DNA from 2 places in the Sutcliffiella sp. NC1 genome. Region 1 is predicted to be linked to the other one. Evidence: predicted binding sites of a transcription regulator. Region 1 holds the regulator's gene; the other holds the start of a gene.

Region 1 (4,440 bases):
GCTCATATACTTCTTCAGGCACGTGGAAATCATTTTCAAACGTCCATTTATAAGCTTCTTTTGTTAACTTCCTTTCATCCTCACCTAGTGGCTTTCCGTGTACATCAGAAGTACCGGACATATTTGGAGACCCGTAACCAATTGTCGTTTTCACCTCTATTAATGTAGGACGGTTAAGATCTGATTGGGCTTCCTTCAATGCATTAGAGATTTCGTTTAGGTCATTACCATCTTCTACACGAACATATTGCCATCCATATGCGTTGAAACGATCCTTTATACTTTCTGAGAAGGAGCGATTCAAATCTCCATCTAACGAAATATCATTCGAATCATATAGGACAACTAATCTACCGAGTTTTAAATGTGCAGCTAAAGAAGCAGCTTCTCCGGATACACCTTCCATTAAATCACCATCACCACATATACTATATGTAAAATGATTAATTAGCTCAAAGTTTTCTTTATTATATGTATGAGCTAAATGGCGTTCGGCCATCGCCATACCAACTGCCATTGCAATTCCTTGTCCGAGCGGTCCAGTAGTCGCATCTACTCCTGGTGTATGACCAAATTCTGGATGACCAGGAGTCTTACTACCCCACTGACGAAATTGCTTTAAATCGTCCATTGTTACGTCATATCCTGATAAATGTAATAAACTATACAATAGCATGGAACCATGACCAGCAGATAGAACAAAACGATCACGATTAAACCATGTAGGATTTTTTGGATTATGGTTCATAAAACTAGTCCAAAGCGTATAAGCCATTGGCGCTGCTCCCATCGGCATTCCTGGGTGACCAGACTTTGCTTTTTCAATTGCATCAATAGATAATGTACGGATCGTTGCAATTGATAATTGATCTACATTTAAAGTCATTCGTATATACCTTCTTTCTTCTTTTCTTTAGTCATGCTATTTATAGTATGTACAAAATACACTCGGATGTTTAATGAAATTTTTTATTTTGCTCATCCTTTAATTTTTGAGGGGTTACATCATTTCCGTTTGGATCGACGATTGTTACTGATTTCAATGTATCTACCATAGAAGATCGAAACGTTTTTACATATTCCGCTCTTAATTCTTTTTGTTCTTTAGCCTCTTCTTCTGTTAAACCTTCTGATTTTGCTTTTTTTGCAAGTAGATTAATTCTTTTCATTTTATCTTGTGAAAGCATATTAAAACTCCTTTTATCTTTTACGTAATAGTTTAAATAATTTTCCTTTTTGTTTTGGGTTTATTAAATGTCTCTAACCCCAGTTAACAGTTCTTAATTTGCTACTTTTCCATCTTACTAGAGCTCACTTTTGTTAGCAAGAGTACTATCTTCTTTCTGCAACATGTACTCTTTATATCTTCTATTAACCGTTGCTTTAGATATATCGAATCCAAGCCCTCTAAGAGTAGCGGCGATTTCTTGGAAAGTTAATTTGTTATGACGTAATCGCACTATTTCTTCTACAGGAACTTCTTTTCTTTCTCTCCCTGGACTTAAATGATTATTTTTTAAGTTTTTCAGCGGATTATATCCTTCTTCTACTGCTTTTTTCATTCCTCTTTTTATTTTTAAATTATGTAGTTTTCTTTGGTATTCTTCTACAATAGAAACAATTTGCAAAACCATTGAATCTGATTCTGATAAAGTTAATTTACCGTTGTCGATTATAGAATAAATAAGTACATTATGTTTTTTTAGTAAATGGAAAAAAGCTATTTTGGCATGTCCCCTCCCAATTCTCGTTTCATCTTGTACTAACAGTACATCAAATGGGTCGGTAGCTAACAAATCCATTAGATTATATATTCCCTCTCTCTCTAAGCTATAACCACTAGCTTGTTCCTCAATGACAGATATTACTTCTATATTGTTGTTTTGAGCTAATAACTTTAACTCCTCTTTCTGTCTAGCAAGAGAAGTTTCTTGTGTTTCCTTATTTGTGCTTACTCTACAGTAAATAACGCCTTTCATCTTATCACCATTTCAAATAAATTTATTATTATTCTATCATGCAAACATATATTCTGCTATTTTTCGAACTTATGTTTGTATACTATAGGTAATTATGCTATAATATTCTTAATAATACATATAGAGGTGCGGGGAAATGAAACTATCTAAAAGACAAGAAGATATTTTAAATTTCATTAAGCAAGAAGTACAAGCAAAAGGCTATCCACCTTCTGTACGTGAAATTGGAGAAGCTGTTGGGTTAGCATCCAGTTCAACTGTTCACGGTCACCTAGCTAGACTCGAAAGTAAAGGATACATTAGAAGAGATCCAACAAAACCGAGAGCAATTGAAGTGATTAGTTTAGATGACAAGCAAATTCCTAAAGTAAATGCAGTGAATGTTCCGATTGTCGGTAAAGTAACTGCTGGTCAACCAATAACAGCAATTGAAAATATCGATGACTATTTTCCACTACCTGATCGATATGTTGCTCCTGACGAGCATGTATTTATGTTGGAAGTTATGGGAGACAGTATGATTGAAGCTGGAATTTTGGATGGAGACTTAGTTATTGTTCGTCAACAACAATCAGCTAATAATGGAGATATTGTTGTAGCGATGACAGAAGACGACGAAGCAACTGTGAAACGATTCTTTAAAGAAAAGGATTATATTCGATTACAACCAGAGAACTCCTCTCTAGAGCCTATTATAGTGCGAAATGTATCCATTCTAGGTAAAGTTATTGGCGTTTATCGAAATATACATTAAAAAAAGGGTTCAAAAAGTCATAGCAATCGACTTTTTGAACCCTCTTAAGTGACTAAAACAATTAGTTTTTATCACTGTCTTTTTTTGACAAACTCATATTTTATTTACATAGATATTGCTTTATTAGCTAATTCGACATCATTTTGTAGTAGCTAATACAAACTAAAAAATCAGCAGGATATTCACCCCACTGATTTTCATACTTCATTATAGTTCTACTTTAAAAGACTTCTCTTCACCAATTTCATTTCCGCTACCATCAGTTGGAGCAGGAATCTTTACTTCTACCCATTCTAATTCTTCGACGTTTCCAGTCTCTAATAAGAAGAATAACGACCCTTGCTTCGTTTCACTCTTTTCAAATTCACTATCGATTATAACACTCAATTTTTCACTAGGTGAGACTTTTTCTCCATTACTCGTTGTTATTTTTATATCACCTGCTTGAATAACAACATCTTGTTCAGAGGAATTCACTACTTCCATATCTATTTGCACATATTCAATATAATCTTCACCAACAAATTCTTTAAAATCGTCATAAAGTTCCCCGCTTAATGTTGCTACTTGTGGGATGTGAAAGGATAACGGTCCAACCTCAACATTACCTACTTTATAGTTGCGAGCAACAAGTGTAAATTTACCACCTTCTGTATCCATTACATCACCAGGCTTAGATTGCCATTGTTGTTCTTCTTCATCAGCTACTTGTTGATCTTGCTTTTGCTGTTCATCTTCTGTGTTCGCCACATCTGCATTATCGTTAGAACATGCCGTAATAAGTAAACTTAAAAATAATGCAATTGACAATGTTTTGATAATTTTCATTATAGTTGTCCCCCTTATTTATATGATTGATTATACTGCATTCGACAAACTTGGTAAAGAAACTTACCTACTTTTTCAATACACAAAATAGAAACCCCTCAACACCATAGGTATCAAGGGGTTAAACTAATTAATATTGAGTTAAATATTGGTCACGTTCCCATGGGTGAACTTGACTTCTAAACATATCCCATTCAATCTCTTTAGCTTCAATAAAGTGCTCCAATAAATGATCACCTAATGCTGATTGAATAACATCATTTTCTTTTAATAATTCAAGAGCTTGCGCTAATGTTGCCGGTAAATCTACAATACCTTCTGCCAAACGCTCTTCTTTGTTCATTACATAAATGTTACGATCTACTGGCGCAGGTGGAGTTAAACCATTTTTGATACCATCTAGTCCTGCCTTTAATAGAACAGCCATTGCTAAATATGGATTAGCCGCTGGGTCTACACTACGCACTTCCACACGTGTACTTATGCCACGAGATGCAGGAATACGAACTAAAGGACTACGATTTTGCGCTGACCACGCTACATAACAAGGAGCCTCGTAACCTGGCACTAAACGTTTATATGAGTTTACCGTTGGGTTTGTAACAGCTGTAAAATGCGGCGCATGCTTGATGATTCCAGCAATAAATTGTTTTGCCGTTTCACTAAGTTGTTGTTCCGCTTTTTCATCAAAGAACGCATTTACTCCATTTTTAAATAAAGATACGTTACAGTGCATTCCAGATCCATTCACCCCAAATAGAGGTTTTGGCATAAACGTTGCATGTAAACCGTGTTTACGCGCAATTGTTTTTACAACAAGTTTAAACGTTTGAATTTCGTCACAAGCTGTAAGAGCATCAGCATATTTAAAATCAATTT
Region 2 (4,440 bases), 2.1 Mb from region 1:
TAAAACTGGGCAACAACTTGCACTTTGGGCCCATTCCATTTCTTTCGAGCATCCAGTTAAGAAGGAACCATTAACAGTGTGTTCTTTTCCACCTTATAATTATCCTTGGGATTTAATGAAGGATCCTTACTTAAAAGAACCGGTCATTACTTAACAAGTTTCGAAATTTACTTAACAACTTTTCAGATTTACTTAACAAGTTTCGAAATTTACTTAACAACTTTTCAGATTTACTTAACAAGTTTCGAAATTTACTTAACAACTTTTCAGATTTACTTAACAAGTTTCGAAATTTACTTAACAACTTTTCAGATTTACTTAACAAGTTTCGAAATTTACTTAACAACTTTTCAGATTTACTTAACAAGTTTCGAAATTTATTTAACAACTTTTGAAATTTACTTAACAAGAACCCAAAATTACTTAACAACTTTTCAAAATTCCTTAGCAGCAAAACAAATCAAACTGTAAAACTTACATATAATATGGTTGAAACGTCTACGTTATTGGAGGCATTTAAATGAAAAATAGAAAGCTACTTTTACTAATACTTATAATGGTAATGATCATCGCCGGAGTACTTGACCTTATATTCGAAGGGCTATTTTATCAAATGCTTCCTGAATCAGTGCAATCGATGATATCGAATAGTTTTAATAGATAAATTTATATGGAACGAAAAATAGAGTAGGTAGCCCCGCAACTAAAACAAAAATATATTATCTGTTTAGGTTAAGAAGTGGTATTCACAAAGGATGGACAAGCTGACAGTGATCTGTATCCTTTAAAAGCCGACTAAAGAGATGATTTCTGTTTTCTGCAGGAGTCATCTTTTTAAATTCCAATAATATCTTTCTTATTAGACCCTTAACCCAACAGGTTCCTCATCGCGACAACGGTTGTGCCCTAATCCTACATTTTTTAATTTTTTCAAGAAAAAGTTATTGACGATTTAAATTAATCTATGATATTATAGAAATTTTGATAAAAAATAACAACTGTGTTAAGCTTAAGAAGGTTGCAAAACATGGAGGTGGATTACTTGTTTCAAATTGGTGATAACATTGTTTATCCGATGCACGGAGTAGGTATCATTAAAGCTATTGAAGAAAAGGAAATTTCAGGAGAAAAACAACAGTATTATGTTATAACAATGTTAATTAATAATATGCAAGTTATGATTCCGAAGGGTAAAATATTGAGTTCAAGTATACGCCCGGTTACGGACATAATCGCATTAAAACACATCATACACATTTTTCAGCATGGTGAATCAGATAGATTAATGCCTTGGAAGGAAAGGTATAAAGTGAACACGGATAAATTAAGAACAGGTAACATACTAGAAGGTGCTGAAGTTGTCCGTGATTTAATGCGCATGAAAAAAGAGAAAATACTTAATTCTAGCGAAAAGAAAATGTTGAATAACGCACATGAATTTTTAATTAGTGAACTAAGATTAATGAAAGGAATTACTGAAAATCAAATAAAAAGTTTCTTTTAAGGTTACAGAACTCTCTGGAATATCCTGAATTTTTAAGAAATTATTGTTATTAAAAGTTAATCATTTTAAAGAAATTCAACTTCTTCAGCTCAAAATTAGAGCTTAAACCTCTTTTGTCATTTCTGAAAATCTAATCCATTATGATTATTTATATTTCTTTTACGAACGTTTGAAGATCACTATAATTTGTAACCTGTTTCACACTGGCACGGACAAGGAGCCGTAAGGATGAAAGAGAGGTAGGGCTTTCATTGTTTTAGGTATACAAAATATGAACAAAGTTATTATTTTTCAAAGAAAAAAACAATATTTCAACTATATATGTATGGAGTACTTCTTTTTCACTTTTTCCATATCACACCGGTAATGAAATGGTTATATATGCGGCTAGCCTTTGTTCATAAATAATATTAAATGGAAATAATAAAATTTCTATTTTACCTCAGGATAAAATATGTTGTCAATAAGAAATTTGTATTTTTTTAAGAAAAGTGTTACAATAGTCTTACAAAGGTTTTTTCAGTCGTATTCCGAATTCTTCTGTAATTTTTTACAGGCAGAGTGATGGATGCGTTTTTTTAATATCTTTTTAAACCGATGAAAAATTCAAACAGTTGTCTGAGCTTTAAAGGTAAGTTAGTTAAATAAAATGATTAATTTTCTAACTAATAGTAACCGAGTTTTTATTTTACAAGGAGGACTAGAATATTGAATTTAATCAATAAGAAAGTTACACACAAGCGTTTTGGCACAGGGAGTATAGTTGAACATAATGATTCTATTATTGAAATACATTTCGCATCGGAGAGTAAAAAGTTTGTGTACCCGGATGTGTTTGGAGAGCACTTAAAAATACATGATCAAAGTGTTGCTCATTCACTTGAAGAAATTATACAAAAAAGGGAAATGGCGCGACAGGAAGAAGAGTGGAAGAAGGAAGAGGAAAAAAAGCTTCAACGAAAAAAACACGAACTTCGCCTAGAACATGAAAAGCTTATGAAGAACCATAAACTTCATCCCGAATCACAAATGGTTTTTTGGTGTGACAATGAGGAACAGAATAGTTCTTTAACAGAGTGGAAAGTTTTTTCAGGCGAAATAAAAAGTGGTAATAACAAAGGAAAGCCAAACAAACCGATCCGTTTACACCAAAATAGTGCGGTCCTGTTAACATCAATAGATTCCGGGATGCCAGAAAAAGAGAGACGGATTTTAGGAGTCTATATGGTGAATGAAGAGTTTATCGGTAAGCTATGTGAAGATGGAAATATTCCTGCTCATTCAAAATACAAGCTCCAACTTACAGAACAAGAATCTGATCAGTTGCTTTTCTGGCAATATTACGTAAATGAAAAATCCCCCGAAAAAATGACATGGAATACCGGTAAATACCGTTATTTTGATAATATGTGGATGGCTCAAATTCTGCGTGATATCGCTTCGTTTAAAAGTGACCAGGAGCAAGAGCTGGCACAACAATTTTTCGAACATTTTTGTAGAATGAATCAAATAATACCTCAAGAATTACAAAAGCCTAACGGTGCGTTAATGCGTAATTTGGCTTAAGCCCTTTTATAGGGGAGGAACTTTTCAAAAAGCGAAAAATGTTAATGTATGAATAAAAACGATTGTTACTCTAAAGTGACAGTCGTTTTTTTTATACCTTCTTCTGTATGATAGAAACAGAGATTTTTAAATGAAGCTTGTGTTCGAGCTTTTTTATAAAATATTTAGAGAAAAGTGAAATAATTATCACCATTAATACGACTAATTACTGAATGAAAACATTGGGGGAGAAATGGATGGACAGTGATAAAATTTCCGAATGGTTCTATCAATACAGCAAAGATATATACCATTTCTTGTTATATTATGTCGGGTCAGGAGATATAGATGACTTAGTTCAAGAAGTGTTCATTCGTGCTATTAAAAGCTTCGATACATATCAATCAAAGTCTAGCGAGAAAACGTGGTTATTCTCGATTGCACGAAATGTAGGCATCGATGAGATTAGAAGAAGAAAACGGGCGAGAATGAAAACGGTGCTGGGGCTCAAGAGTTTTGAACAAAAAGAAGAGCCAACGCCAGAACTAATGCTTAAATGGAGTGAAAATAATCGCGATTTATATAAAGTAATTAATTCGTTGAAGTCTAACTATCGAGACGTCATTATTCTCCGAGCGCTTAAAGAATTATCTGTTCCAGAAACAGCAGACATTTTAAACTGGAATGAAAATAAGGTGCGTATTACGTATCATCGGGCGTTAAAAGCTTTAAAGGATAAGAGGGAGGACATTAAATATGAAAGATAATGAATGGAAAAATCCATTAATTGATGAGCTGAAGTCTCTTCCTAAACCAGACTATGAACACGAGTTTGATGAACAGAAACAAGATCAAATACACGAAACTTTGATGAAATTCTCCAATAGCTATAAAAGAAAGAAAAAGAGCAGGGAAAGATGGAAAAGGATATCCGTTGGTTTTGCAAGCATTGCCGCATTAATACTCTTTATTGTCGTTTTTATTCCATTTCATAATGAATCAAACAATGCAAACGTTGCTGATATAGAATCATTTGAACAATTTTTTCACCAAAAAATGAAGGAAATGAATAAGGGAGAACAAGACTTTTCGTATTCTCTTATTCATTCAGAGTTAAATGCGGTTCATCGTAATGACGCTATTGCTATTTTTACAGAAAATAAAAATAGTAGTGAAACGATTTATATTGCCTACTTTGAAAAACAGACTAATCAATGGGAGTGGATTCAAACAAGAGGTGCTCAGTGGGATTCTCCTGTAAATTGGTCAAGCATGAACTCAATACCATATATTTATTCAGGACTAATAAATGACCTTTCTATTCTAGAAGTGTATGCTGGCGACGTACAAGCAAAAATAATTACAATAGAAGGAGACAAAAGGTTTTGGTA

The links. The regulator LexA, encoded in region 1, represses DNA repair genes until DNA is damaged. The targets are predictions, from matches to a motif close to CGAACATATGTTCG.
Region 2: the regulator LexA is predicted to act here: its motif matches at 2,112-2,125, upstream of O1A01_RS03695 (malate synthase).

The regions. Positions count from the first base shown of each region.
Region 1 is NZ_CP115153.1:2,839,004-2,843,443, forward strand. Features, by position in the region: gene tkt (transketolase) at 1-886, opposite strand, end outside; gene O1A01_RS14865 (DUF896 domain-containing protein) at 957-1,187, opposite strand; gene O1A01_RS14870 (YneB family resolvase-like protein) at 1,305-1,979, opposite strand; gene lexA (transcriptional repressor LexA) at 2,116-2,733, shown strand; gene O1A01_RS14880 (hypothetical protein) at 2,941-3,561, opposite strand; gene glnA (type I glutamate--ammonia ligase) at 3,692-4,440, opposite strand, start outside.
Region 2 is NZ_CP115153.1:729,589-734,028, forward strand. Features, by position in the region: gene O1A01_RS03680 (RluA family pseudouridine synthase) at 1-154, shown strand, start outside; gene O1A01_RS03685 (hypothetical protein) at 521-664, shown strand; gene O1A01_RS03690 (CarD family transcriptional regulator) at 1,028-1,504, shown strand; gene O1A01_RS03695 (malate synthase) at 2,213-3,070, shown strand; gene O1A01_RS03700 (RNA polymerase sigma factor) at 3,307-3,816, shown strand; gene O1A01_RS03705 (hypothetical protein) at 3,806-4,440, shown strand, end outside.